2 regions of the Listeria sp. PSOL-1 genome follow, and region 2 is predicted to be linked to the other one. Evidence: a T-box and tRNA genes for the amino acid it is inferred to sense, from the RefSeq annotation. Region 2 holds a T-box; the other holds one or more tRNA genes.

Region 1 (15,394 bases), 290 kb from region 2:
GCAAAAAAAGAGAATTCCACCTAAAAAAGTCAAGATCGGCAAAATTTTTCCTCGTCCAACTTGGTCACTAAAAACACCAATTGGTACTTGAAATAAGATCGTCCCTACTGAAAAAGCAGAAATAATTATCGTAATCATATAGGTCGTAAAACCACTTCTAAGCGCAACAATTGGAAAAGTAGCATTCAATGCCGTCTCTAAAACACCATATAAAAATGGGGGGATCATAGCAATCCAAGCAATTTTTCCCACTACAAAGAAACGTTTTAAACTACCTAAAAAAGAGATTTTACGAATTTTTTCATTTTGTGCAATGAATTCATTACGCAAAAGCCATATTAAACTCCAAGAAATAATAACTAATATACCTGAAAAATAAAAAGGAAAAGCTAAATTGATATAAGATAAATTAACAAGCTGAGGCCCTACTGCAAATCCAAGTGAAAAAAACAAACCATAGATAGCCATATTTTTCCCTCTACTTCTTGGATCAGTCATAGCAGCAACCCAAGTTTGTGAAGAAAAGTGCAACATATGATCTCCAATTCCAATAACAAGTCTTAAAACAAACCAAAAGATTAAATTAAACCAAAGTGGAAAGGCAAATAAAGCAATCGCCACTAACAGGCTTCCCACTAGAATAATTGGCTTATATCCAAATTTATGGAGAGGAGCTTCAATAAAAGGCGAAATCACTAAAACGCCAATATAAATCCCAGTAGCATGAAAACCATTGATACTAGAACTAATTCCTTGTTCTTCAAATATAATCGAAATTAAAGGCAATAAAAGTCCTTGAGATAAACCGGAAACAGAAACAATAATTGTTAATATCCAAAATTTACTCCTATTTTCCACAATTCTCCCCCCTTCTTTGTTAAAAAAGAACAATGCCTACCAGGTAGGCATTGTTCTTTAATTAAAATGACCCGTACGGGATTCGAACCCGTGTTACCGCCGTGAAAGGGCGGTGTCTTAACCGCTTGACCAACGGGCCGGCTGGCGGAGAAGGAGGGATTTGAACCCTCGCGCCGCGTAAACGACCTACACCCTTAGCAGGGGCGCCTCTTCAGCCACTTGAGTACTTCTCCGAGTCTTATAAAAACTCCACAGGCAGGACTCGAACCTGCGACCGATCGGTTAACAGCCGATTGCTCTACCAACTGAGCTACTGTGGAATAAAAGTGGGCCTAAATGGACTCGAACCATCGACCTCACGCTTATCAGGCGTGCGCTCTAACCAGCTGAGCTATAGGCCCTTAGTATGCAAAAAAGCGGGTGATGGGAATCGAACCCACGACAACAGCTTGGAAGGCTGTAGTTTTACCACTAAACTACACCCGCATGAAATAAAAATGAGAACCAATCCTGCCCTACAAACAGGCACATTAATCGCTTCATCATGTCGTCTCATAGAGCAAAGAAAAGTGGCTTGGGACAGAATCGAACTGCCGACACCTTGAGCTTCAATCAAGTGCTCTACCAACTGAGCTACCAAGCCTTAAAGACGGTTCCGACGGGATTTGAACCCGCGATCTCCTGCGTGACAGGCAGGCATGTTAACCCCTACACCACGGAACCAAATTGCGGGGACAGGATTTGAACCTGCGACCTTCGGGTTATGAGCCCGACGAGCTACCAGACTGCTCCACCCCGCGATAATAAATAATATAGGTTTCCACTGCTTTAATCACTAATACAAAACGGAGGAAGAGGGATTCGAACCCCCGCGCGGTTTTACCCGCCTGTCGGTTTTCAAGACCGATCCCTTCAGCCAGACTTGGGTATTCCTCCACGATATTATTAAATAAGTGACAAGAAGAAGTGGACCTTGCAGGACTCGAACCTGCGACCGGACGGTTATGAGCCGTCTGCTCTAACCAACTGAGCTAAAGGTCCAAGAATAGATAGCGGCGGAGGGAATCGAACCCACGACCTCTCGGGTATGAACCGAACGCTCTAGCCAGCTGAGCTACGCCGCCAAATCAACAAACTTTTATAATACAAAATCCACATTATAAGTGGAGCCTAGCGGGATCGAACCGCTGACCTCCTGCGTGCAAAGCAGGCGCTCTCCCAGCTGAGCTAAGGCCCCATAAAGAAAAATGAAAGGTAGTTCAATGGTCGGGAAGACAGGATTCGAACCTGCGACCCCTTGGTCCCAAACCAAGTGCTCTACCAAGCTGAGCTACTTCCCGTAACTATACCACAAACGCGCCCGAGAGGAGTCGAACCTCTAACCGCTTGATTCGTAGTCAAGTACTCTATCCAATTGAGCTACGGGCGCATATTTAATTTGCAATGCCGAGGACCGGAATCGAACCGGTACGGATATCACTATCCGCAGGATTTTAAGTCCTGTGCGTCTGCCAGTTCCGCCACCCCGGCTTAACTTAACATATTTGGAGCGGAAGACGGGGTTCGAACCCGCGACCCCCACCTTGGCAAGGTGATGTTCTACCACTGAACTACTTCCGCAAAAACAAGTGCGGGTGAAGGGACTTGAACCCCCACGCCTCGCGGCGCCAGATCCTAAATCTGGTGCGTCTGCCAATTCCGCCACACCCGCAAAAAGTGAGCCGTGCAGGGTTCGAACCTGCGACCCTCTGATTAAAAGTCAGATGCTCTACCAACTGAGCTAACGGCTCGTTACATTATGTAACAACAAAATAAAATTAATAAAAAATGGTGCCGGCTGCAAGAGTCGAACTCGCGACCTACTGATTACAAATCAGTTGCTCTACCAACTGAGCTAAGCCGGCATAAAATGGAGGTTAACGGGATCGAACCGCTGACCCTCTGCTTGTAAGGCAGATGCTCTCCCAGCTGAGCTAAACCTCCATAACAGCCCGGCAGCGACCTACTCTCACAGGGGGAAGCCCCCCACTACCATCGGCGCAGAGAAGCTTAACTACCGTGTTCGGGATGGGAACGGGTGTGACCTTCTCGCCATTGCTACCAGACTTATTCATTGAAAGATGATTCTTTCAAAACTAGATAAAAAGGGTGATTAAACCTGACTCCAAGAGTCTTTTTTAAGGATAAGTCCTCGATCGATTAGTATTTGTCCGCTCCATATGTCGCCATACTTCCACTCCAAACCTATCTACCTGATCTTCTTTCAGGGATCTTACTTTCTTTCGAAATGGGAAATCTCATCTCGAGGGGGGCTTCACGCTTAGATGCTTTCAGCGTTTATCCCGTCCGCACATAGCTACCCAGCGATGCTCCTGGCGGAACAACTGGTACACCAGCGGTGCGTCCATCCCGGTCCTCTCGTACTAAGGACAGCTCCTCTCAAATTTCCTGCGCCCGCGACGGATAGGGACCGAACTGTCTCACGACGTTCTGAACCCAGCTCGCGTGCCGCTTTAATGGGCGAACAGCCCAACCCTTGGGACCGACTACAGCCCCAGGATGCGACGAGCCGACATCGAGGTGCCAAACCTCCCCGTCGATGTGGACTCTTGGGGGAGATAAGCCTGTTATCCCCGGGGTAGCTTTTATCCGTTGAGCGATGGCCCTTCCATGCGGTACCACCGGATCACTAAGCCCGACTTTCGTCCCTGCTCGACTTGTCAGTCTCGCAGTCAAGCTCCCTTGTGCCTTTACACTCTGCGAATGATTTCCATCCATTCTGAGGGAACCTTTGGGCGCCTCCGTTACTCTTTAGGAGGCGACCGCCCCAGTCAAACTGCCCACCTGACACTGTCTCCCCACACGCTAAGTGTGGCGGGTTAGAATGGTCATACAGCAGGGGTAGTATCCCACCATTGCCTCCTCGCACGCTGGCGCGCGCGGCTCTTTGGCTCCTACCTATCCTGTACAAGCTGTACAAACATTCCATATCAGGTTGCAGTAAAGCTCCACGGGGTCTTTCCGTCCTGTCGCGGGTAACCTGCATCTTCACAGGTACTATAATTTCACCGAGTCTCTCGTTGAGACAGTGCCCAGATCGTTGCGCCTTTCGTGCGGGTCGGAACTTACCCGACAAGGAATTTCGCTACCTTAGGACCGTTATAGTTACGGCCGCCGTTTACTGGGGCTTCAATTCGCACCTTCGCTTACGCTAAGCGCTCCTCTTAACCTTCCAGCACCGGGCAGGCGTCAGCCCCTATACGTCACCTTACGGTTTTGCAGAGACCTGTGTTTTTGCTAAACAGTCGCCTGGGCCTATTCACTGCGGCTCTCTCGGGCTTTCACCCTATCAGAGCACCCCTTCTCCCGAAGTTACGGGGTCATTTTGCCGAGTTCCTTAACGAGAGTTCTCTCGCTCACCTTAGGATTCTCTCCTCATCTACCTGTGTCGGTTTGCGGTACGGGCCGCTCTACTCTTCCTAGAGGCTTTTCTTGACAGCGTGAAATCAGGAACTTCCGTACTTTAATTTCCTTCCCCATCACAGCTCATGCTTCGTAAGAAGCGGATTTGCCTACTTCTTACACTCACTGCTTGGACGCACCTTTCCATCTGTGCGCTTCCTTATCCTTCTGTGTCACCCCTTCGGTCAAACAAATAGCGCGGGTACAGGAATCTCCACCTGTTGTCCATCGCCTACGCCTATCGGCCTCGGCTTAGGTCCCGACTAACCCTGAGCGGACGAGCCTTCCTCAGGAAACCTTAGATATTCGGTGGAAGGGATTCTCACCCTTCTTTCGCTACTCATACCGGCATTCTCACTTCTAAGCGCTCCACCAGTCCTTTCGGTCTGGCTTCTCTGCCCTTAGAACGCTCTCCTACCACGAACATCTTACGATGTTCATCCACAGTTTCGGTAATACGTTTAGCCCCGGTACATTTTCGGCGCGGGGTCACTCGACCAGTGAGCTATTACGCACTCTTTCAATGGTGGCTGCTTCTAAGCCAACATCCTGGTTGTCTAAGCAACCCCACATCCTTTTCCACTTAACGTATATTTGGGGACCTTAACTGGTGGTCTGGGCTGTTTCCCTTTCGACTACGGATCTTATCACTCGCAGTCTGACTCCCGAAGATAAGTCAATGGCATTCGGAGTTTATCTGAATTCGGTAACCCGAGAGGGGCCCCTAGTCCAAACAGTGCTCTACCTCCATGACTCTCTACTTCGAGGCTAGCCCTAAAGCTATTTCGGAGAGAACCAGCTATCTCCAAGTTCGATTGGAATTTCTCCGCTACCCACACCTCATCCCCGCACTTTTCAACGTGCGTGGGTTCGGACCTCCAGTAAGTATTACCTTACCTTCATCCTGGACATGGGTAGATCACCTGGTTTCGGGTCTACGACCTGTTACTCTTTCGCCCTATTCAGACTCGCTTTCGCTACGGCTCCGCTTTTTCCACTTAACCTTGCAACAAATCGTAACTCGCCGGTTCATTCTACAAAAGGCACGCTATCACCCATTAACGGGCTCTAACTACTTGTAGGCACACGGTTTCAGGTACTCTTTCACTCCCCTTCCGGGGTGCTTTTCACCTTTCCCTCACGGTACTGGTTCACTATCGGTCACTAGGGAGTATTTAGCCTTGGGAGATGGTCCTCCCAGATTCCGACGGAATTTCACGTGTTCCGCCGTACTCAGGATCCACTCTAGAGAGAAGCACATTTCAACTACCGGGCTGTTACCGTCTCTGGCGGGCCTTTCCAGACCGCTTCGTCTATCTCCTTCTTTTCTTACTCCGTATTTGAGTGTCCTACAACCCCAAGAAGCAAGCTTCTTGGTTTGGGCTCTTTCCGTTTCGCTCGCCGCTACTCAGGAAATCGATTTTTCTTTCTCTTCCTCCAGGTACTTAGATGTTTCAGTTCCCTGGGTCTGCCTTTCTTTTGCTATGTATTCACAAAAGAATCCTATCTGACAAAAGATAGGGGGTTCCCCCATTCGGAAATCTCTGGATCAATGCTTACGTACAGCTCCCCAAAGCATATCGGCGTTAGTCCCGTCCTTCTTCGGCTCCTAGTGCCAAGGCATCCACCGTGCGCCCTTTCTAACTTAACCTTATTTCTTTCCTTATAAATAAGGAAAGGCATGTTCTTTGATCTGCGATGATCAAAGAAGGTTCATGCTTTATTTTGACTCGGTGTCTTGGTTTACACAAACCATTGGTTTGTGTGGTTTTCACTTTACTTTTTATCTAGTTTTCAAAGAACAATCTTTTTGAGAAGTTGCCCTCTCAAAACTGAACAAAAGAAGAAGAAAGCATCCTAGGCTTCCTATTCCTTAGAAAGGAGGTGATCCAGCCGCACCTTCCGATACGGCTACCTTGTTACGACTTCACCCCAATTATCTGTCCCACCTTCGGCGGCGGGCTCCAAAAAGGTTACCCTACCGACTTCGGGTGTTACAAACTCTCGTGGTGTGACGGGCGGTGTGTACAAGGCCCGGGAACGTATTCACCGCGGCATGCTGATCCGCGATTACTAGCGATTCCGGCTTCATGCAGGCGAGTTGCAGCCTGCAATCCGAACTGAGAATGGTTTTATGGGATTGGCTTCACCTCGCGGCTTCGCTGCCCTTTGTACCATCCATTGTAGCACGTGTGTAGCCCAGGTCATAAGGGGCATGATGATTTGACGTCATCCCCACCTTCCTCCGGCTTGCACCGGCAGTCACTTTAGAGTGCCCAACTAAATGCTGGCAACTAAAATCAAGGGTTGCGCTCGTTGCGGGACTTAACCCAACATCTCACGACACGAGCTGACGACAACCATGCACCACCTGTCACTTTGTCCCCGAAGGGTAAGCTCTGTCTCCAGAGTGGTCAAAGGATGTCAAGACCTGGTAAGGTTCTTCGCGTTGCTTCGAATTAAACCACATGCTCCACCGCTTGTGCGGGCCCCCGTCAATTCCTTTGAGTTTCAACCTTGCGGTCGTACTCCCCAGGCGGAGTGCTTAATGCGTTTGCTGCAGCACTAAGGGGCGGAAACCCCCTAACACTTAGCACTCATCGTTTACGGCGTGGACTACCAGGGTATCTAATCCTGTTTGCTCCCCACGCTTTCGCGCCTCAGCGTCAGTTACAGACCAGAGAGCCGCCTTCGCCACTGGTGTTCCTCCATATATCTACGCATTTCACCGCTACACATGGAATTCCACTCTCCTCTTCTGCACTCCAGTCTCCCAGTTTTGAGTGACCCTCCTCGGTTGAGCCGAGGGCTTTCACACCCAACTTAAGAAACCGCCTGCGCGCGCTTTACGCCCAATAATTCCGGACAACGCTTGCCACCTACGTATTACCGCGGCTGCTGGCACGTAGTTAGCCGTGGCTTTCTGGTTAGATACCGTCAAGGGATAAGCAGTAACTCTTATCCTGTTTCTTCTCTAACAACAGTGCTTTACGATCCGAAAACCTTCTTCACACACGCGGCGTTGCTCCGTCAGACTTTCGTCCATTGCGGAAGATTCCCTACTGCTGCCTCCCGTAGGAGTCTGGGCCGTGTCTCAGTCCCAGTGTGGCCGATCACCCTCTCAGGTCGGCTATACATCGTCGCCTTGGTAGGCCTTGACCCCACCAACTAGCTAATGTACCGCGGGCCCATCTATCAGTGACACCGAAGCGTCTTTCTTCATCGGTTCATGCGAACCGAAGATCTATGCGGTATTAGCACCTGTTTCCAAGTGTTATCCCCCGCTGATAGGCAGGTTGCCCACGTGTTACTCACCCGTCCGCCACTCACGAACACATATGAGCAAGCTCATGCGTGTTGTTCGTTCGACTTGCATGTATTAGGCACGCCGCCAGCGTTCGTCCTGAGCCAGGATCAAACTCTCATTAAAATGATGTTGAATACTTATTCATAAGTATGAATAAGCTTCCTTACTCGTTAAACGGTGTTAGCAAATTTTTACTAACGTTTTTGATGGAAACGACTTTTCGTTTCCTATCCTAGGAATTTTGGGTGAAACATTTCGTTTCATCGCTTTTTCTTCTTTTTTGTTCAGTTTTCAAAGGGCAATATTATCGCTTTTTCCAGTGTTGGATAACCTACTAATAGGTTGTTTTTGCGACTTTTAAATCATATCATTTAAGCACTTCACTGTCAACAATTTTATTGTTTCATTTTAAAAAAATAATTGAACTAACAGCGCCAGAAATTAATATACCAAGTTTTTGAAAAGAAGTCAACAAAATTATGCATAAAAAAAGGAAAAAGAATTTAGCGATAATTCCAGCATTTCATCTTATTTTTTCTCTTCTAAAATGAATACACTATGCATAAAAAAACCGCTTGACATTTAACAAGCGGTTTTAACGTTAAACTATTTATTTTTCACTTCACAGTCTGGACATATACCATATACTTCCAAGCGATGTTTATTAATTTTAAAGCCAGTTACATGTGCTGCAAAATGTTCTACTTCATCTAATCCTGGATAATGAAAATCTACTATCTTACCACAATCAGAGCAAATCGCATGATAATGATTAGAAGTTGAAAAATCAAAACGACTAGAGGCATCACCATAAGTTAATTCTCTTATTAATCCTACATCACGAAATACACGTAAATTATTATAAACTGTTGCCACGCTCATGTTAGGAAAGTCGCTTTCAAGTGCGCGATAGATCTCATCAGCAGTGGGATGCGTGTCCGAATTAATGAGGAATTCAAGTATCGCATGACGCTGAGGAGTTATTCTAACCCCAGTTTTTTTAAGGACATCTATTGACTCTTTTAATTGAGCACTAGACACCGTCATGCACTCCTTTCTTAAAATAAAATCTTACTTCTACTATATTACCGGAAAATCTCATATTATGTCAACTATCTTAATAACCTTTATTTAAATCAATGCTATTTAAAAGAGCTTTTCCTTCTTTTTGATTATTCAAGTTCGTAAACCAAATCGTAAAGCAACGCACAAGATATTGGCTAGAATGCGCAGAAATATGTGGTGTAATTGTAACATTATTTAAATTCCACAACATTTCATCAGCTGGGAGCGGCTCTTTTTCTAGCACATCCAAATAAAAATGCGCAATCTCTTGGTTCACAGCTGCTTCTTTTATTACGTCCAAACTAACGGCTTTTCCCCGGCCAATATTGATAAAAACAGCGTGTTGGCTCATTTCTTGGAAAAATGCTTTATCGTAAACATAAGCTGTTGTTGTTGTATTTGGTAAAATTGAAACAAAGAAATCGGCTTGTTTTACTTGTTTTCTTACGTCTTTTAAAGCATACGTTTCATCAAAATTGTTAGCCTCGTGACCACTAGTATTAAAGCCTATTGTTTTCATTTCGAATGCCTTTCCTAATGCTGCAATTTTTTCTCCGATGGCACCTGTCCCTGCAATGAAAAGCTTACTTCCTTTTAATTCAAAAATCGGTACATCATCTGCCCATTCTCTCGCTTCTGCTTTATTTTTTAACTGTGTCAAATTTTTTACTTCATTTAGCAAGTAGGCAAAAACAAATTCAGCCATAGGGACAGCATGAATTCCACGCGCATTTGTTACTGTGATGCCTTTTTCCTTAATTTTTTCAGTTGGGAGCAATTCAACACCTGCGGAAAATACCATGATCCACTTCAATCGTTTTGCTTGTTCAATGATTTTTTCTGTCAAGTCAATTCCAAAAGTAACAATCACATCTACTTCAGCTAAGTTAGGAAATTGCGCGATCTTTGATGTATAATAATTCTTTATTTCTGGAAACTGCTTTTTTTGTTTTTCTTTTAATTCAGTTGGTATTTCCATAGTAAATAAAACATTCATCGTAAATTCCTCCTGTAACCCTCTATTTTAGTTTAAACTCTTTTAAAAAAATCAGCAAATATCTTGTTTATTACTTACTTCTTCGTTGCTAGAAATAGCTTTTTCGCATAAAATGAAAATAGGTTGATTTAACGAAGGAGATGTAAGTTAAATATGGATCATTCAAAATCTGAGCAATTCTATGAAGAAGCTTTTTTACATATTGTCGGAGGAGTTAATAGCCCTAGTCGTTCTTATAAAGGTGTTGGTGGTGGTACGCCAATTACAATGGAACGCGCTAGTGGAGCTTACTTCTATGATGTCGATGGTAATAAGTATATTGATTATCTTGCAGCATTTGGACCGATTATTACAGGGCACGCTCATCCTCACATTACAAAAGCTATTACACGTGCAGCTGAAAATGGTCTGCTTTACGGGACGCCAACGACACATGAGATTACTTTTGCTAAAATGTTAAAAGGAGCTATTCCTTCGCTTGAAAAAGTCCGTTTTACAAATTCAGGTACAGAAGCTGTCATGACAACTGTCCGCGTAGCACGTGCATATACTGGACGCGACAAAATTATTAAATTTGGCGGTTCTTATCATGGGCATTTTGACCTTGTATTGGTTGAAGCTGGTTCAGGTCCATCAACCCTTGGTACACCCGATTCCGCCGGGGTCACTAAAAGTACTGCAGAAGAAGTCATTACCGTACCTTTTAATGATTTGGCTGCATTTCAAGAGGCGCTTACTGTCTGGGGCGACCAGGTTGCAGCAGTTTTAGTAGAGCCTATCGTAGGCAATTTTGGCATTGTCGCACCTTTACCTAATTTTCTTGAAAAAGTGAATAAGTTAACCCACCAGGCAGGAGCCCTTGTTATTTATGATGAAGTGATTACAGCCTTTCGTTTCATGTACGGCGGGGCACAGAACTACCTTGGTGTAACCCCTGATTTAACTGCACTTGGAAAAATTATTGGTGGTGGTTTACCCATTGGTGCTTACGGAGGACGTGTTGATATTATGGAGAAAGTCGCACCTCTTGGCCCAGCATATCAAGCTGGTACACATGCGGGTAATCCTGCTTCTGTTCAGGCCGGTATCGCTTGCCTAGAAATCCTGCAAGAAAAAGGACTTTATGAGCGTTTCGAAAACTACGGCAAACAACTTAAAGAAGGGATCTTAGCTGCTGCTAAAAAATACGGTATCTCCATCACAATTAACCAAATTGTAGGCGCTCTTACCATTTTCTTCACAGATAAAGAAGTAAAAAATTATCAAGACGCGGATCAAACAGACGGGAAACAATTTGCTACTTTCTTTAAATTAATGCGTGAAGAAGGAATTAACTTAGCAGCATCTAAATTTGAAGCCTGGTTTATTACAACGGCTCACACGCAAAGCGATATTGATGAAACTATCGCTGCTACAAATCGTGTTTTCAAAAAAATGACAGAATAATCATGTTAAAAACCTAAAATAAAGGTTATAATGAAAATGTGAACGAATCGATCGTTAATTATAGAAAGGAACTACCCTATTATGAAATTCGGAGCAAGAATTTTAAAAACAGGGATTGCAATCAGTCTCGCGCTTTTTATTGCTCAACTTTGTCATTCTCCTTCCCCGTCTCTTGCGGGTATTTCTGCCGTCTTTGCAATACAGCCATCTATTTATCGTTCTTATTTAACCATTTTAGAACGAGCACAAGGAAATGTTATTGGAGCAATTATTGCGATTATATTTGGACTTTATATTGGTCATGGATTCGTTTTGGTTGGTGTTGCAGCCATTATTTGCGTGGCACTTTTAATTCATCTTAAATTAGAAAATACAATAGCGCTAGCAGTTGTTACTTTAGTTATTATTATGGAATCCCCTGGTACTAACTTTTTAGAAATTGCACTCATTCGTTTTGGCACAATTATTCTTGGACTTTTAGCTGCTTTCATTGTTAATTTAATTTTTATTCCGCCAAAATATGAAGTCACTTTATTCCAATTAATTTATAGTACAAATACAGAAATTATGAAATGGATCAAATTAAATTTGCGTCACGCAGCAGATTTTCCTTTACTTAAAAAGGATATGGAGTGGATGCAAAGAGAGATCAATCAGACGAGAAACTTATATCAGCTTTACCAAGAGGAACGTACCTTCTTAAAGCGCAATGCTGTTTCAAAAGGTAGAAAAATTGCAGTTTATAGGCAAATGATTCTTTGCTCGCAAAAAGCTTATGAACTATTAAAAATCTTACATCGCTATGAAAATGATTATCTACAACTCCCTCTTGAAAAGCAAGAAATTATTAGACAACAAGTGGATTACTTAACCGATAAACACGAGCAACTTCTGCTTGCTTATATTGATAAAGTGGCCATTAATGTTGATTATGTGGAAGATCATATTGCTCAAGATCCAAAAGAACTGATGGACTTGTTTTTACACGAAATGAAACAACTTGATGATGAAGGAATTGATGAATATCATTTAATGCGTATCATTGCTTCTACATTCGCTTATCAAGAAACTGTTGATTATCTTGAAAAATTGATTCATAGTTTTAAAATTCGCCATAAAGATGAAAACCAAATTGATATTAGCGTCACCGATGTAAATTAAAACCAATAGCCACTGCGGCTATTGGTTTTAATTTTAACGGTATTCTTTATACTTCTCGTACCAAATATCAATATAATCTTTGGAAAAGGGGCCTTTTTTATCCAAGATCCAATGACTTAATATATCGACTTGACGACGTAAGATTCGATCAATTGCATCTGGATACTTCATTTGACGTCTATGTTGTTCGTATTCTCCTTCATCAAGTAAGTGAAAGCGCCCATCTGGGAAAACTTTAACATCAAGGTCATAATCGATGTATTTTAAAGCTTCTTCATCTACTGCAAAAGGCGTCCCAAGATTACAATAATGATACAAACCATCGTCGCGAATCATAGATATGACATTAAACCAATACTCACTATGAAAATAACAGATTGCAGGCTCCCGCGTCACCCACTTTCTTCCATCCGATTCAATAACGAGTGTATGATCATTTCCGCCAATAACGATATTTTCTGTTGCTTTTAATATGACTGTTTTTTTCCAAGTACGATGAAGTTTACCGTTATGCTTATAACTCTTGATTTGTATTGATTCCTTTTCTTTAGGCAGGTACATCCTTTACCCTACTTTCTTCATGTACTAAAAAAAATTATACTTTTATATTATAGCACAAGAAAAGAATGAGGGAAAAATAATAAACCTAATTCCTAAACCAAAAGCGTACGACCTCCATCTACAACAATTGTTTGACCGCAAATCATCTTAGCAGAATCGCTCACTAAAAATAAAACTGCATCAGCTAAATCACTACTTTTTACCATTTGTCCTGCTGGTGTTTTACTTAAAGCGTCTTGTAAAAGTTCCTCTTTATTTGGGAAATGATTTAACGCATCTGTTTCAATTAATCCTCCTGAAACTGCATTGACATTAATTCCCATTGGTGCAAGTTCTACAGCTAAATAACGTGTTAAGTTTTCAACAGCTGCTTTTGAAACACCCACTGTTGTATAGTTATCCAAATAACGAATCGCACCAATCGAGCTTAATGCCACAATTTTACCGCCGCCAGATTTTTCCATTCGCTTAGCAGCTTCTTGTGAGGCAAATAAATAAGCTTTAGCATTTACATCCATCGTCCAATCCCAGTGTGCTTCTTGAAGCTCCATAAGTGGCTTTAAAACACCACTTGCAGCATTATTTACAAAAACATCTAGCCGTTCAAATTTAGTATCAAAAGCGCTGAATAGTTCATGCAATTTTTGATAGTCTCCTACGTTTGCTTTAAAAATCTCGCAGTTTCTACCGATTCCTTTTATTTCTGCTTGGACTTCTTCTGCTTTTTTTCGGTTCCGTACAAAACTAAGCGCAATATCATAGCCTTCTTTTGCCAAACGAATAGCGATTTCCTTTCCCAATCCTCTACTACCACCTGTAATCATTGCTACTTTCGCCATTCTTTATTCCTCCTTTTTGTTCAAATAAGCTTGCCACATTTTTTGATAAGGAACGGGAAAAGCATGACTGGCCATCTCCGCTTGACTCATCCATCTTGCTGGTTCAAGCGGCTCACCAGCTACTAACTCTGCTTGAAAAACTTCAACTTCCCAAACTAAATGTGAAAAAATATGTTTAACAGAAGTAATTGGATCGCTTAGCGTAAGTTCCAAGCCATATCCTTGCAAAAATCGTAATTTCAAAACTTCTCGGTTTTCATCACTTTGCCACGATACAGTTGGAAATTGCCATAAATTAGCGAGTAAACCACCGCTCGCTCTTTTTTCAACGACAACTTGTTCAGCTTGATTAAGGATAACAGCAGCAAGATGAAGCCTTTTGCTCTTCACTTTTTTTATTTTTACAGGATAATTTATTTCTTTCCCTTCCCGATGAGCAGCACAAAATGCTTGTACTGGGCAAAGCAAACACATCGGTTTTTTGGGAGTGCAAACCAGTGCGCCAATTTCCATCAGGCCTTGATTAAACGCCCCAGGATTTTCTGAATCAATGAGCTGGTAAATCATTGTTTCAAACTTTTTGCGTGTTTTTACCTTCATAATGTCATCATCAATTTCAAAAACACGTGAAATAACACGCATCACATTCCCATCAACGGCTGGTTCAGGAAGTTCATAACAAATACTTAATAGTGCACCAGCAGTATATGGACCGACACCCTTTAATTTTAAAACTTCTTGGAGCGTATTTGGAAGCGTACCATGATATTCTTCAATCACTTGTCGCATCGCTATCTGTAAATTACGCACACGGGAATAGTAACCTAAACCTTCCCAAGCTTTCAAAATCGCAGCTTCATCTGCATAAGCAAAGTCTTTCATTGTCGGAAAAGAAGCCATAAAACGCTCATAATAAGGGATAACTGTATCAACGCGCGTTTGCTGAAGCATCACTTCTGAAACCCAAACACGATATGCTTCTGTATTTTCGCGCCATGGTAAGAGCCGTTTATTCGCTTCATACCAAAAAACAAGCGCCATCTGGAAATCACTAATTTTTGAATGATCCCAGTTCATTACTTGATTTTCTTCCATTGCATCACCATAATTCTCATAATTTTTTAATGTGTAACTGTTTATAATGTGTAGTATAATAAAATAGAGGGAAATAAAGATAGATAAGCATTACTCTTTTTCTATTGTACTGAAAATTGATCGACTTGAGCAATTTTTTGCTTAAAATGATCTTGAAAGAGGAGGAAGACCTTTTGGATACTGGCACACACGTCGTCATGGGAATTGCACTCGGAGCCCTTGCTACTATTGACCCTATCACTGCTCATAGCTCCCATGCCGCAATGGGAATCATGACGGCAACGATTATCGGTTCACAAATTCCAGATATTGATACTGTCTTAAAGCTTAAAAATAACGCTGACTATATTCGTAATCATCGTGGATTGACTCATTCTCTTCCTATGCTCGTGATTTGGCCATTACTCATTTCACTTGTTTTATATCCATTGTTCATGCAAGCTACATTTTTACACTTACTGCTCTGGAGCTTTATTGCTGTTGGACTCCATATTTTTGTTGACATCTTTAATGCTTACGGGACCCAAGCTATCCGGCCTTTCCGAGATACGTGGGTCGCCTTTGGTTTTATTAATACATTTGATTGGTTTATTTTTGGTACGC
Region 2 (15,394 bases):
GAAACAGAAATTTTAATGCTCGATGATATCGGTGCAGAATCGATGACAGCTTGGACAAGAGATGAAGTATTAGGCACGATTCTTCAATTTAGGATGCAAGAAGAGCTACCCACATTTTTCTCTTCTAATTATAATATGAATCAGCTTGAAAATCATTTGACTTTTTCACAAAATGGCTCAGAGGAAAAGCTTAAAGCACGACGAATTATGGAACGAATCCGCTTTTTAGCCGATGAACTTGAGCTAGAAGGAAAAAATCGACGCCGTTAGTTTAAAAAGCACTTGCAAAATGAATCAACTAGGCTTATAATTTATTGTAATAATAAAAAGTGACGATAAGGACAACCTGCTTAAAGAGCGATGAAAGAGAAGGAGGAGTAGCTGCGAACCTCCGCATCAGCCTTTTGGTTTGGACCACCTTTGAACTTCTGATAGGAATGCTTTTGTGCTAGTAATATCAGACGATTCGCTCCCGTTATAGGCGACAAGAGAAAACAACCTAATTCATCGTTGTTTAAAATCTTGGGTGGAACCACGAGTCAAGCTCGTCCCAATTTCTGGGGCGGGCTTTTTTGTTTTTTCTAGGAAAATGTCCCTCACTTTTAAAAAAATTTAAGGAGTAGATTAAAATGAAAATTACTTTTCCAGATGGCGCGATAAAAGATTTTGAAAAAGGCGCTTCCACTGCTGATATTGCTGAATCAATCAGCCCAAGTTTAAAGAAAAAAGCCCTTGCAGGTAGCATTAATGGCCGCTTAGTTGATCTTGTAACACCCATTGAAGAAGATGGTGCAATTGAAATTATAACACCAGACCATCCTGAAGCACTTGGGATTTTGCGCCATAGTACAGCACACCTCATGGCTCAAGCGTTAAAGCGTCTATATCCAGATATTAAATTTGGCGTTGGTCCAAGCATTGAAACTGGATTTTATTATGATGTTGATACAGAAGAAACCATTAGTGAAGAATCATTTTCAACCATTGAAAAAGAAATGCAAGCGATTGTCCGTGAAAACTTACCTATTACCCGTGAAGTTGTATCACGCAACGAAGCGATTAAACGTTTTAAAGCGATTGATGATTCTTACAAATTAGAGCTTATTGAAGCCATTCCTGAAGACGAAACCGTAACAATTTATACACAAGGTGAATTTTTTGATCTTTGCCGTGGTATTCATGTCCCTTCCACCGGTAAGATTCAGGTATTCAAACTTCTTAGTGTAGCAGGTGCTTATTGGCGTGGGAATAGCGATAATAAGATGTTGCAACGCATTTACGGTACGGCTTTCTTCGACAAACAAGCTTTAAAAGAATTTTTGAAAATGCAAGAAGAGGCAAAAGAACGCGATCATCGTAAATTAGGTAAAGAGCTTGATTTATTTACTAACTCACAAGAAGTTGGCCAAGGCTTACCACTTTGGTTACCAAAAGGCGCAACCATTCGCCGCGTCATTGAGCGCTATATTGTTGATAAAGAAGAACGCTTAGGCTATAACCATGTTTATACACCAGTTATGGCCAATGTTAAACTTTATAAAACAAGTGGTCACTGGGATCATTATCACGAAGATATGTTCCCAACGATGAAAATGGATAATGAAGAACTTGTTCTTCGTCCAATGAATTGCCCGCACCACATGATGATTTATAAAAATGATATTCATAGTTACCGGGAACTTCCGATTCGCATTGCTGAACTTGGCTTGATGCATCGCTATGAAATGAGTGGGGCACTTTCTGGTTTACAACGTGTTCGTGGGATGACTTTAAATGATGCGCATGTTTTTGTTCGCCCTGATCAAATTAAAGATGAATTTAAACGTGTACTTGAACTTATTCTTGAAGTATATAAAGATTTTAATATCACGGACTACAGCTTCCGTTTAAGCTATCGCGACCCAGAAAATACCGAGAAATATTTCGATGATGATGCAATGTGGGAAAAAGCGCAAAAAATGCTTAAAGACGCAATGGATGAAATGAATATGGATTACTTTGAAGCTGAAGGTGAAGCAGCATTTTACGGACCTAAACTTGATGTTCAAGTAAAAACGGCAATCGGTAAAGAAGAAACGCTTTCTACTGTACAGCTAGATTTTCTATTACCAGAACGCTTTGATTTAACTTATATTGGTGAAGATGGTGAAAAACATCGTCCTGTTGTTATCCACCGAGGCGTTGTTTCGACAATGGAACGCTTTGTCGCTTATTTAATTGAAGAATATAAAGGCGCATTTCCTACCTGGTTAGCACCAATTCAAATGGAAATTGTTCCTGTCAACGTTGAATCGCATCTTGATTATGCAAAATCTGTACAAGAACAACTCCAACGTGCTGGATTCCGTGTTGAAATTGATGATCGGAACGAAAAATTAGGCTATAAAATTCGAGAAGCACAAACGCATAAAATCCCTTATGCACTTGTTCTTGGCGATCAGGAAAAAGAAGCAAATGAAGTCAATGTACGTAAATACGGAGAAAAAGAGTCAACTACATTAAAATTGGCTGATTTCATCCAAAGAGTAGCTAGTGAAGTAAATAAATATTAATCTTAACAATTTGGGATAACCGGATGACAAGCGTTTTTATTTTAAGTGGTTAGTGGGAAAATTTTCTATCCAACACTTAAATAACGAACGCTTGTCTCATTTATGTCCTAAACTCTTTTTCAAATCGTGCATTTTAAACGTTTATCCGTTATACTAAAGAAAGATTAAAAATAAGGGTGGACAAAAATTTATGGATGTAAATAATGTAGAATTAGTAATTAGTGCGGTATGGAAAGAACAATATCCAGAAGGTTTGCTCCCTGAATTTGCACTAGCAGGACGGTCAAATGTCGGGAAATCTTCATTTATTAATAAAATGATTCGAAGGAAAAGCATGGCTCGTATTTCACAAAAGCCGGGAAAAACACAAACATTAAACTTTTATAAAATCGAAAATGCTCTTTATTTTGTTGACGTCCCTGGTTATGGTTTTGCCAAAGTTTCTAAGCGTGAACGTGAAAAATGGGGAGAAATGATTGAGACTTATATCACTTCACGTGAGCAGTTAAAAGCAGTTGTGCAAATTGTTGATTTAAGACACAAGCCAACAAATGACGATGTGATGATGTATGAATTTCTCAAGTATTACCAGATACCAACGATTATTATCGCTACGAAAGCGGATAAAATACCACGTAGTAAATGGCAAAAAAACGCTAAAATTATTCGAGAAACACTAGATTTTGATTCAAATGATGATTTCATTGTCTTTTCATCTGAAACTGGCATGGGAAAAGAAGAAGCATGGCAAGCGATTGAAGTTAAAATGCAGTAAAAGGCAGACGAGTTTAAAAGCACATTTAAAAATGATAAGATAAAAGCAATTGATAAGTTTAGGAGGATTGTTTCATGTATATTCTCTCCACTGGGCTAAATCACAAAACAGCACCCATTAATATAAGAGAAAAATTTATTTTTACAGATGATGAAAAAATACAAGCAGAGTCCGCTTTGCTCAAAGAAAAAAGCCTATTAGAAAACGTTATTATCTCGACTTGCAATCGCACTGAAATCATTGCTGTAGTGGATCAAATCCATACGGGTCGTTATTATTTAAAACGTTTTTTAGCCAATTGGTTTGATTGTAGTATTCATGACTTAGAGCCCTATCTTTTTTTTCATGAGGAAATAGCTGCTGTTAGACATCTATATCAGGTTACTGCTGGTTTAGATTCTCTTGTGCTTGGGGAAACGCAAATTCTCGGTCAAGTAAAAAAAGCATTTAACGAAGCGCATTTGGCAAAAACAACCGGCACGATCCTTAATTACTTATTTCGTGAAGCTATTTTCTTTGCCAAAAAAGCGCACCATCAATTTAAAATAAATGAAAATGCAGTTTCTGTGAGTTATGCTGCTGTAGAAATTGCCAAGCAGCTTTACACTGACATCGAAAAGAAAAGTGTTCTCCTTATTGGTGCAGGTAAAATGGGAAAGCTTGCTTTGAAAAATTTACACGGTAGCGGTGTAGGGAATATAACGATCACCAACCGAACAAATGAAAAATCAGAGAAATTAGCAAAAGAGTTCTCTGCAAAGACAATCGATTTTGGACAAATAAAAGATATTTTGCCTTCCATTGATATTATCTTAGTTTCAACGGCTTCTAGTGAGTATATTATCAACAAAAAGATGATGCAAGATGCACTTAAAAAGCGGAATAAAGAACTGTTAATGATTGATATTGCATTACCTCGGAACGTTAACCCAAATTGTGCAGATCTTCCCAATTTATTTTTGTATGACCTTGATGATTTAAATGGTGTGGTCACAGCCAATACAACAGAACGGAAACGCATCGTTCAAAAAGTACAACAAGAAATTGAACAAGCGGTTATCGCTTTTTATGAATGGGAAAAGCAGCTTGGCGTTATCCCATTGATTCGTGAATTGCGTGAAAATGCTTTAAAAATCCAGGAAGAAACGATGCACAGCCTTAAAAATAAGCTGCCAAGATTAACTGACCATGAATATCTGATTATAGGAAAACATATGAAAAGCGTCATTAACCAAATGTTAAAGCATCCTGTAACCGAAATTAAAGAAATGGCAGTACATGATCAATCGGAATTAAAGATTGAAGCCTTTAAACAAATTTTCGATTTAAGCGAAGAAAATAGAAATGAGGAATTAATCAATGAAACGGGAAATCATCGTTGGCAGTCGGAAAAGCAAACTAGCTCTTACTCAAACTAATTGGGTCATCAAGCAACTACAAGCCAAATTTCCTGACCAACACTTTAAGATTCATGAAATAATCACAAAAGGCGATCAAATTCTTGATGTAACGCTTAGCAAAGTGGGTGGAAAAGGGCTGTTTATCTCTGAAATAGAACAGGCGCTTCTTGATGGAGTGATCGACTTTGCTGTACATAGCATGAAAGACGTTCCTGCTGAATTAGCAAAAGGCCTCGTTATTGCCTCCATCCCTAAACGAGAAACACCATTTGATTGCCTCGTTTTTGACAAAGCAAATCGCTTGTCCGAACTAAAAAAAGGCGCTACCATTGGAACAAGCAGCTTACGAAGAGCAGCCCAACTAAGAAAAGTACGACCAGATTTAAATATCCATACAATCCGGGGAAATATTGATACTCGCTTAAAAAAATTAAAAGAAGAAAATTTTGATGCCATCGTTTTAGCTGAAGCTGGTTTAAAAAGAATGGGCTGGTTAACAACCGAATTAAAGGTTGAAAGGCTATCAGAAAACATTTGTTTACCTGCTGTTGGACAAGGCGCGTTAGCAATAGAATGTCGTGAAAATGATCAAGAAACAAGGCAAATGTTAAAAGCTATTCACGATTTAGAAACAGCGTACTGCGTCCAAGCAGAGCGAACTTTCCTTAGAGAACTTGATGGCGGATGTGAAGTGCCTGTCGCTTGTTTTGCAACAAAACAAGCAGATCATATTCAACTAGCCGGACTCGTGTCCTCTATCGACGGCTCAACGATTTTAAACGTATTTGAATCTGGAAGTAATCCGATTCAAGTCGGCAAGCGCGCCGCAGAAATTTTACTTGAAAAAGGAGCGGCTACTCTCATTAAGGACGCTAGAGAAAATGGCTAATTGGATCATTTTAACAAGGGAAGAGGAGCAAAATAAAATTTTTCGTGATCTGGTTAATCAAGCGGGCCTTGAATATTTTAGCTTACCATTGATTGAGATCGAAAAAATATCAGTCCCACAATCGATCTTGACACGTAAAACAGATTGGCTATTTTTCACAAGTCAAAATGCAGTGAAGTTTTTTTTCGAACAAGTAAATCGTACTTCTATTACAGGAAAAATTGCCGCAATTGGAACTAAAACAGCGAAAGCCTTGAATGAAAAGGCTATTCCAGTCAACTTTACAGCAAGTAAATTTCAAGCAGAAGCTTTTTTAAAAGATTGGTTGCTGGAAAATCCAACCCCAGTATCTGTTTTATTCCCACAAAGTGAATTAGGGCGTCCAGTCATTCAAAAAAATTTAGAACAAAAAGGCTATCCGATTTTTAGTTTTGCTATTTATAAAAATCGTTTACCAACGAATTTAGAAGCCCATTTTATCCATCTTGTAAAAAAAATCACGCAAAACGATCAAGTGATTTTTACTTTTGCAAGTCCTTCTGCTTGGCAAAACTTTGAACGGATATCAAAAAAACAACCATTTCCTTTTCATTTTAAAATTGCCGCCATCGGTCCGATAACTGCTAAAGCCATCGAAGAATCTGGTTTTACCGTAGATTATCAACCTGATGTTTATACAATGGAAGCTCTAATTAAGAAAGTAGTAAAGGAGAGATAAAGATGACTTTAGACTTTGATCGGCATCGTCGCTTAAGAAGTTCAAGCACAATTCGTGAGTTAGTGCGAGAAACGAGACTTTCGATGGATGATTTTATTTATCCACTTTTTATTAAAGAAAATGGAGAAGAGGTAACAGAAGTCGCATCCATGCCCGGCGTTTTTCAATTTCCACTTCATCACTTAGAAAAAGAGATTGATTCAATTCTTGCATTAGGCATTAAAGCGGTCATTTTATTTGGTATTCCGCATGAAAAAGATGCTGTTGGGACAGGGGCTTTTCATGATCATGGCATTGTTCAAGAAGCCACCCGTTTAATTAAACAAAAGTATCCAGAAATGCTTGTTATTGCTGATACTTGTCTTTGTGAATTTACGGATCATGGACATTGTGGATTAGTAGAGGATGGACAGATTCTTAATGACGAATCGCTTGCTATTTTAAAACAAACAGCCTTAAGCCAAGCCCGCGCTGGTGCAGATATTATTGCCCCTTCTAATATGATGGATGGTTTTGTCCAAGCCATTCGTTCATGCTTAGATCAAGCGGGATATACCCATATTCCTATCATGTCTTATACAGTTAAATATGCTTCTTCCTTTTATGGCCCCTTTCGTGATGCAGCAAATGGGGCACCACAATTTGGCGATCGCAAAACCTATCAAATGGATTCAGCAAACCGTAGCGAAGCATTTCTTGAAGCAGCAAGCGACGAAGCAGAAGGAGCAGATTTCTTAATTATCAAACCAGCACTTTCGTATCTTGATATTATGCGTGATATTAAAAACACCACTCACTTACCACTTGTTGCTTATAATGTAAGTGGGGAGTATGCTATGGTAAAAGCTGCTGCACAAAATGGCTGGATTGATGAAAAAGCAATCGTTATTGAAATGTTAACAAGCATGAAAAGAGCAGGAGCAACACTTATTATTACTTACTTCGCAAAAGACATGGCAAACTATCTAAAATAAAAAGGAGGGACTAGAATGAATCAGTATTCAAAATCAAAAAAAGCTTTTTCTGAAGCAAAAAAATTAATGCCTGGCGGTGTTAATAGCCCAGTACGTGCTTTTAAATCTGTTGACGCAAAACCACTTTTTATGGATCATGGGAAAGGCGCTTACCTTACAGATATTGATGGCAATCGCTATATTGATTATGTTTTATCCTGGGGGCCTTTAATTTTAGGACATGCTAACCCACAAGTCATCTTTGCTTTAACAGAAGCTGCTCAAAAAGGAACAAGTTTTGGAACACCTACTGAAATCGAAAATGAGTTAGCCAAGTTAGTTATTGAACGCGTTCCCTCCATTGAAGTTATTCGCATGGTTTCCTCTGGTACAGAAGCAACAATGAGCGCTATTCGCTTAGCACGTGGTTATACTAAAAGAGATAAAATCCTTAAATTTGAAGGCAGTTATCACGGACACGGTGATTCGCTTTTAATTAAGGCCGGCTCAGGTATTGCAACACTTGGATTACCTGATTCTCCTGGCGTAACAAAAGGGCTTGCACAAGATACAATCACGGTTCCTTATAATGATTTAGAAGGTGTTAAATTAGCTTTTGATCATTTTGGTGAAGAAATTGCCGCTGTTATTGTTGAACCTGTTGCTGGAAATATGGGTGTTGTACCACCAATTGAAGGTTTCTTGGAAGGCTTACGCAAGATAACAACACAATATGATAGTTTATTAATTTTTGATGAAGTAATGAGCGGCTTTCGTGTCGATTATTATTCCGCACAAGGTTATTTTGTTGTTACGCCCGACTTAACTTGTTTAGGAAAAGTCATCGGCGGAGGGCTTCCAGTCGGTGCTTATGGTGGAAAACGAAAAATTATGGAGCAGATTGCACCTAGTGGCCCGATTTATCAAGCCGGGACACTTTCAGGAAATCCTTTAGCTATGACTGCTGGTTACGAAACATTAAAACAATTGACACCAGAGCATTACGATCAATTTAGAAGGCTAATTAAACGAATGGAAAATGGGTTAACCACGCTTGGGAGAAAATACAATGTTCCACTTACAATAAATCAGGCTGGATCAATGTTTGGCTTTTTCTTTACTGAACAACAAGTAATCGACTTTGAATCAGCTAAGACGAGTGATTTAAAGTTTTTCAGCAATTATTATCGTGAAATGCTAAAACAAGGGATTTTCTTACCACCTTCGCAATTTGAAGGAATTTTCATTTCAACAGAACATACAGAAAAAGAAATTGATGATACTTTAGAGGCCTTTGAACACACGTTTAAGGTACTAACTAATTAAATTGACGAAATGGCTTTCTTCTGGTAAACTACAAACATTATCATACTTTTTAAATGCCATGACAAGGAAGAGTAAATTAGCACAATTTTATGTAGAGAGAAAGTGGTTGGTGAAAACTTTCAAAATGTCTAATTGAAGGTAGCCTTGAAGCAGCTTTTCTGAAATGATATTTAGTAGGAAAAGCCGGTGCTTATGCGTCGTTATTTCAATGAAGTGCTTGTTTTAACAAGTAAAAAGGTGGTACCGCGAAAACATACCCTTTTCGTCCTTTATTTTAAGGATGAAAAGGGTTTTTTTATTGAAAAAGGAGGGTTTTATATGACCGAAAATAGTGAGATAAACATGCCCACTAAATATGATCCACAAACTGTTGAAAAAGGTAAATATCAGTGGTGGTTAGAAAATCAATTTTTTAAAGCTGAAGGGAATCCGTCAAAAAAATCATTTAGTGTTGTTATACCACCACCAAATGTTACTGGAAAACTACATTTAGGACATGCTTGGGATACAACTTTGCAAGATATTATTACACGTATGAAACGAATGCAAGGCTATGATACCCTTTATCTTCCCGGTATGGATCATGCTGGTATTGCCACACAAGCAAAAGTGGAAGAAAAATTACGTGAAACAAACATCACAAGACACGACCTAGGACGTGAAAAATTTGTTAAGCAAGTGTGGGACTGGAAAGAAGAATATGCTTCTTTTATCCGTGAACAATGGGAGAAGTTAGGGCTTGGGCTTGATTATTCACGCGAACGTTTTACTTTAGATGAGGGGCTTTCAGACGCAGTAAAGAAAGTATTTATTTCGCTTTATGAAAAAGGACTAATTTACCGCGGACAATATATTATTAACTGGGATCCAGTAGCTAAAACGGCTTTATCAGATATTGAGGTTATTCATAAAGATGTCGAAGGACAATTTTTTCATCTAAAATATCCATTAACTGATGGCTCTGGTTATTTAGAAGTTGCGACAACAAGACCAGAAACCATACCTGGAGACACAGCTGTAGCAGTTCATCCAAAAGATGAAAGATATCAACATTTGATCGGGAAAACCATTACACTCCCAATATTAGGGCGTGAAATTCCGATTGTAGGAGACGAATATGTTGAGCGTGATTTTGGTTCAGGAGCTGTAAAAATTACTCCTGCACACGACCCAAACGATTTTGAAGTGGGGAATAGACATGATTTGCCACGCATTATCGTTATGAATGAAGAGGCAACGATGAATGAAAGTGCTGGTAAATATCATGGAATGAGCAGATTAGAAGCGCGCAAAGCCATTATTCAAGACTTTAAAGAATTAGGCCTATTTATCAAACAAGAGCCTCATCTTCATTCTGTTGGTCATTCCGAAAGAACTGGTGCTGTTGTTGAACCTTATTTATCCAAACAATGGTTCGTTAAAATGGCCCCACTTGCCAAAAAAGCACTTGAGTTACAAGAAAGTGAAGATAAAGTACACTTCATTCCAAAACGCTTTGAAAAAATGTATGTCACCTGGATGGAAAATATCCACGATTGGTGCATCTCACGTCAGCTTTGGTGGGGCCATCGTATCCCAGCGTGGTATCATCATGAAACTGGCGAAATTTACGTTGGCGAAAATCCTCCAGAAAACGTAACAGAGTGGCGGCAAGATGAAGACGTTTTAGATACATGGTTTAGTTCCGCACTATGGCCATTTTCTACGCTTGGATGGCCAAATATCGACAATCAAGATTTTAACCATTTTTTCCCAACAAGTACGCTTGTAACGGGTTATGATATTATTTATTTTTGGGTTTCACGCATGATTTTTGAGTCTGTTGAATTTACTGGAAAACGTCCATTTAAAGATACACTGATTCATGGATTAGTTCGCGATGCTGAAGGAAAAAAAATGTCGAAATCACTTGGAAATGGTGTAGATCCTATCGATGTGATTAATAAGTATGGAGCAGATTCACTGCGTTATACACTATCAACTGGAACAGCGCCCGGACAAGATTTAAAATTTAGTTTTGAAAAAGTAGAATCCACTTGGAATTTTATTAATAAAATATGGAATGCCTCTCGCTTTGCTTTAATTAACATGGATGGATTAAGCTACGATCAAATTAATTTAACCAATATAACTGCAGTAAGCGATAAATGGATTTTGACAAGATTAAATGAAACGATTGAAACCGTAACAATCTTAGCAGAAAAATATGAATTTGGAGAAGTGGGACGGACACTTTATAATTTCATTTGGGATGAATTCTGTGACTGGTATATTGAAATTGCTAAGATCTCACTTTATGGGGAAGACGAAAAAGCTAAGTTAACAACCAAATCAATACTTGCTTACGTATTGGATCAAACGATGCGCTTGCTTCATCCATTTATGCCTTTTGTTACAGAAGAAATATGGCAAAATTTACCTCACAACGGAAAATCGATTACAATTAGCTCTTGGCCAGAAGTAAATGCAAATCACATTGATCAAGATGCCTCGGAAGCAATGAAAGTATTGGTTGAAATCATCCGTTCGGTCCGTAATATTCGAGCTGAAGTAGGAACACCATTAAGCAAACCCGTAGCGATTGAAATTAAGCCAACAAACGAACACTATAAACAAATTATTGCAGAAAACGCATCTTATATTGAACGATTCTGCAATCCAGAAAAATTAACGATTTCTTCTGAAGTTAAACCAAGTAATACGGCGATGTCAGCAATAATTACTGGCGCTGAAATTTATTTACCACTTGAAGGATTAATTAACATCGATGAAGAGCTTAGTCGCCTAGAAAAAGAACGTGAGAAATGGCAGAAAGAAATCACACGCGTTCAAAATAAGCTTAACAACGAACGTTTTGTTGCTAAGGCGCCTGAAAAAGTAGTTCAAGAAGAACGCGAAAAAGAACAGGACTATCTTGCGAAAAAAGCTTCTGTTGAGGAACGCATGACGACACTCAGGGAAAATCGTTAAGACAAAATAAATCGAGTGACAAGTGTTCGCAATTGAAGAAGGCTCTTCGACTCTCACATGCAGCCTTCTTCAATACAAATGCTTTCGCTCGATTTGCCGTGTTTGAAATGTAGAACCTATACGCTATTTCTTAAAAAATAGAGCTGAATCTCATTTTTTATAGAGGAGGAAGAAAATGGAAATTCATACGTATGAAAAAGCGCTAGAATGGATCCATGGCACACTTAGATTAGGAATTAAGCCAGGATTAAGTCGTATGCAATTGATGCTTGAAAAATTAGGACATCCAGAAAAAGCACATTCATGGATTCATGTCGCTGGTACAAATGGCAAAGGTTCTACCTTAACATTCATCCGCTCAATGCTTGAAGCAGAAGGTTATCAAGTGGGCACATTTACTTCGCCTTATATCGAATCTTTTAACGAACGCATTAGCGTGAATGGAAAACCAATTTCTAATGATGAAATTCTCCTTCTCGTTCAACATATTAAGCCAATTGTAGAAGAAATCGCAAACAGCAAATTCGGCCCTCCATCTGAATTTGAAATCATTACAGCGATGATGTTCCTTTATTTCGCAAAGTATCATACGGCGATTGACTTTGGTGTTATCGAGGTAGGCCTTGGCGGAAGGCTAGATTCAACCAATGTTTTACAACCACTTATTTCTGTCATCACAACAGTTGGCTTAGACCACATGGAATTCTTAGGTAATACACTTGAACAAATCACAGCTGAAAAGGGCGGAATAATCAAGCAAGAAATCCCCATTATTTCAGGCGTTTTACAACCAGAAGCGCAAACAGTCCTTCATGACATTAGTCAAAAAAAACATGCCAAAATAAAGCAGTTAGGCGTAGACTTCCAAGTAAAATCCAGAAGACAAAACACATTTACTTTTATCGGTGAAACAAAAAGGTTGCCTGATCTAACGGTTAGTCTAGAAGGTCCTCATCAGGTGAATAATGCGGCTGTAGCTATTGCAACGTTACTAGAACTAAAGAATAGCGGCCAAATTCATCTGTCTGTAGAAGCCATACGTAGTGGCCTCATAAATGCAGCATGGAAAGGAAGGATGGAAACACTTTCTAAAGAGCCCTTGATTATTCTTGATGGGGCGCATAACCCAGAAGGCATACGTGCATTTAAAGAAACGGTAAAGCAAATAAATGAGGAAAAAATCATCTTGTTTAGTGCATTACAAGACAAAAATTATCAAGAGATGATCAAAGAATTAAAAACGATTCCAAACAGCAAGTTGTGTTTAACAACTTTCGATTATCCACGAGCAATGACAAAAGAAATCCTAACAGAAGTTGCTTTAAACAACCAAATTGAGAAAGTAGAGGATTGGCAAGTTTTTATCAAAGAACAAATTTCTTCGCTAGACTCAACATGTCTACTCATAACAGGTTCTCTTTATTTTATTGCTGAAGTTAGACAATTATTAACAGAAAATATTTTAGATTAACCATTTATAGGGCTGTTTCTAATCCCTAAATACATGAAATCGTTTTTTAACAGCAAAAAAGTTCTGAAAGTATTCGTTTTTTGTATGGAAAAAAGGATTTTATGAGCACTTTTCGCCCTAAAATTAGTTTTCCGCAAGATGCAAGTTTTTCTTCCTATTGATACAATCATGTTAATCATATGCAACGCTAAGATAGGAGGAATATACGTGATCATTTTTCTTATTTTTGTCTATACGTCCATTTTATATTCTTTTATCCAAGTAGCTGCCCAAAACTTCTCAATTCAGCAACCTTTCTTATTTAGATTTTCACATTGTGATTATTGTAAAAAAAAGCTCACCGTCCTTGAAAAAATTCCTATCTTTTCTTTTTTATACCAAAAGGGTAAGACAAGGTGTTGTCAGAAAAAACTAGCATTCATTTATTTATTTGGAGAAGTTTTCACACCTAGCGTCGTCGTTTTTCTCTATTTAAAATATCAATTCAGTCAACCTTTTTGGCACCTGAGTATTATCTTTTTAGTTTTAACCTTTTTTGTCATCAGTGATCTTTACTATCTCTTTGTCCCGAACTCCTTGTTAATTGGCTTATTTTTCTATATTTCTATTTATCGTTTATCATTTGAACTAACTTGGAGCAGCTATCTTTATCTATTAATGAGTAGCTTTAGTTTATTTATGCTCCTCTTTTTCCTTGTCAAACGTAATATTGGCTTAGGGGATATTAAACTGATGATCATCCTAACACTAGGATTTGGTTTCAAAAAGGGACAATACATCTTCCTCACTGCACTCATTATAGCACTGGTTGCAGTCACCGCTGCTTTATTGATGCGTAAAATAAATAAAAAAACCAAAATCCCTTTTATACCCTTTATTTATATTGGATACATCATTCAAATTATCTATCCATATGAATCATAGAAAGGGGTTGTGATAGGCATGTTAAAAAACATTAAAAAATCAGAAAGACCTCGAGAAAAAGCACAAAGCCTTGGCATAGAGTCATTGCTTACAACGGAATTAATTGCCTTAATCCTTGAAACTGGTACAAAAAAAGAAAATGTAATCGAAGTTGCAACACGAATGATCATGCAATTTCGCCATGTGACTGAAATGCAATATGCAACAATCGAAGAATTTCAAAAAATTAATGGCATTGGGCTTGCCAAAGCAGTTAAGATAATGGCTGCTATTGAGCTTGGCAAAAGAATAAACTTAGTGAACGAACAAGAGAGCATTGTCATCCGAACACCACGTGATGCTGTGAAAATTGTTCAACCGGAACTTAGCTTTTTATATCAAGAACACTTTCATTGCCTTTTCTTAAATACTAAAAATCAAATTATTCACAGGGAAACTATTTTTATCGGTAGCTTAAATATGAGCATCGTCCATCCTCGTGAAGTTTTTAAACTGGCACTGAGAAAGTCAGCAGCTTCTATTATGTGTTTTCATAATCACCCATCAGGAGATCCAACCCCATCAAGTGAAGATATCCTCGTAACAAAAAGGCTGCAAGAAGTAGGCGACTTAGTTGGTATTAACATTATCGATCACATTATTATTGCTCGATACAAATATTTAAGTTTAAAAGAACAAGGTTATTTATAAAAGAGTTCAAGAAAAATATAAATTTTAAGCTTCTAATTAAAAATTAATGTCTGAATCCAACACTTATGTTATAATGAAATGGTTGTCTATACACTTAGATCGAAACTTGACATGAGGAATAAGTGAACTAAACTGTGTAAAACCCATCGTATATACAAAAGATTAATTTGAGAGAAAAGGAGAATATAGATGCTTGGATTTAGAAACAGCGATATTGGAATTGATTTAGGCACCGTCAACACACTTGTTTGGTCAAAAGGAAAAAATATTGTACTTAGAGAACCTTCTGTTGTAGCGATGAATAAAGTTACACAGGAAATCGTTGCTGTTGGTAGCGAGGCAAAAAATATGATTGGGAGAACCCCTGGAAATATTGTTGCCATTCGTCCAATGAAAGATGGCGTTATAGCTGACTATGATACAACTGCTGCGATGCTGAAATACTACATTCAAAAAGCAATGCCAAAAGGAATGAGTGCTAGAAAACCTCGTGCCGTGATTTGTGTGCCTTCTGGTATTACAGGTGTAGAAAGACGTGCAGTCATTGATGCCACTCGCCAGGCTGGGGCAAAAGAAGCCTATGTCATTGAAGAACCATTTGCAGCTGCAATTGGGGCTGATCTGCGAGTTTGGGAGCCAACAGGTAGCATGGTTGTGGATATTGGTGGTGGAACAACCGAGGTAGCGGTTATTTCCTTAGGAGGCATCGTAACAAGTTGTTCGGTG

The links. A T-box is a leader RNA that pairs with one kind of tRNA and senses whether it is charged. The one in region 2 lies ahead of G6Q10_RS04245 (valine--tRNA ligase), so its partner is inferred to be a tRNA-Val.
Region 1: it has a tRNA-Val gene. The T-box ahead of G6Q10_RS04245 (valine--tRNA ligase) is inferred to sense a tRNA for this amino acid. The anticodon was not compared.

The regions. Positions count from the first base shown of each region.
Region 1 is NZ_LR760298.1:562,256-577,649, reverse strand. Features, by position in the region: gene G6Q10_RS02910 (MFS transporter) at 1-858, opposite strand, end outside; tRNA gene G6Q10_RS02905 (tRNA-Glu) at 926-997, opposite strand; tRNA gene G6Q10_RS02900 (tRNA-Ser) at 1,001-1,091, opposite strand; tRNA gene G6Q10_RS02895 (tRNA-Asn) at 1,106-1,178, opposite strand; tRNA gene G6Q10_RS02890 (tRNA-Ile) at 1,186-1,259, opposite strand; tRNA gene G6Q10_RS02885 (tRNA-Gly) at 1,274-1,344, opposite strand; tRNA gene G6Q10_RS02880 (tRNA-Phe) at 1,429-1,501, opposite strand; tRNA gene G6Q10_RS02875 (tRNA-Asp) at 1,509-1,581, opposite strand; tRNA gene G6Q10_RS02870 (tRNA-Met) at 1,585-1,658, opposite strand; tRNA gene G6Q10_RS02865 (tRNA-Ser) at 1,705-1,794, opposite strand; tRNA gene G6Q10_RS02860 (tRNA-Ile) at 1,826-1,899, opposite strand; tRNA gene G6Q10_RS02855 (tRNA-Met) at 1,909-1,982, opposite strand; tRNA gene G6Q10_RS02850 (tRNA-Ala) at 2,023-2,095, opposite strand; tRNA gene G6Q10_RS02845 (tRNA-Pro) at 2,122-2,198, opposite strand; tRNA gene G6Q10_RS02840 (tRNA-Arg) at 2,214-2,287, opposite strand; tRNA gene G6Q10_RS02835 (tRNA-Leu) at 2,303-2,388, opposite strand; tRNA gene G6Q10_RS02830 (tRNA-Gly) at 2,404-2,478, opposite strand; tRNA gene G6Q10_RS02825 (tRNA-Leu) at 2,488-2,569, opposite strand; tRNA gene G6Q10_RS02820 (tRNA-Lys) at 2,576-2,648, opposite strand; tRNA gene G6Q10_RS02815 (tRNA-Thr) at 2,687-2,762, opposite strand; tRNA gene G6Q10_RS02810 (tRNA-Val) at 2,769-2,841, opposite strand; rRNA gene rrf (5S ribosomal RNA) at 2,848-2,963, opposite strand; rRNA gene G6Q10_RS02800 (23S ribosomal RNA) at 3,038-5,971, opposite strand; rRNA gene G6Q10_RS02795 (16S ribosomal RNA) at 6,198-7,750, opposite strand; gene perR (peroxide-responsive transcriptional repressor PerR) at 8,234-8,674, opposite strand; gene G6Q10_RS02785 (NAD(P)-dependent oxidoreductase) at 8,745-9,689, opposite strand; gene G6Q10_RS02780 (glutamate-1-semialdehyde 2,1-aminomutase) at 9,843-11,135, shown strand; gene G6Q10_RS02775 (aromatic acid exporter family protein) at 11,217-12,296, shown strand; gene G6Q10_RS02770 (nucleoside tri-diphosphate phosphatase) at 12,330-12,857, opposite strand; gene fabL (enoyl-[acyl-carrier-protein] reductase FabL) at 12,950-13,696, opposite strand; gene mutY (A/G-specific adenine glycosylase) at 13,700-14,791, opposite strand; gene G6Q10_RS02755 (metal-dependent hydrolase) at 14,965-15,394, shown strand, end outside.
Region 2 is NZ_LR760298.1:855,018-870,411, reverse strand. Features, by position in the region: gene dnaI (primosomal protein DnaI) at 1-270, shown strand, start outside; gene thrS (threonine--tRNA ligase) at 630-2,552, shown strand; gene yihA (ribosome biogenesis GTP-binding protein YihA/YsxC) at 2,743-3,327, shown strand; gene hemA (glutamyl-tRNA reductase) at 3,402-4,745, shown strand; gene hemC (hydroxymethylbilane synthase) at 4,687-5,616, shown strand; gene G6Q10_RS04260 (uroporphyrinogen-III synthase) at 5,609-6,334, shown strand; gene hemB (porphobilinogen synthase) at 6,337-7,308, shown strand; gene hemL (glutamate-1-semialdehyde 2,1-aminomutase) at 7,324-8,613, shown strand; T-box leader at 8,663-8,886, shown strand; gene G6Q10_RS04245 (valine--tRNA ligase) at 8,932-11,583, shown strand; gene G6Q10_RS04240 (bifunctional folylpolyglutamate synthase/dihydrofolate synthase) at 11,759-13,054, shown strand; gene G6Q10_RS04235 (prepilin peptidase) at 13,262-13,978, shown strand; gene radC (RadC family protein) at 13,997-14,668, shown strand; gene G6Q10_RS04225 (rod shape-determining protein) at 14,858-15,394, shown strand, end outside.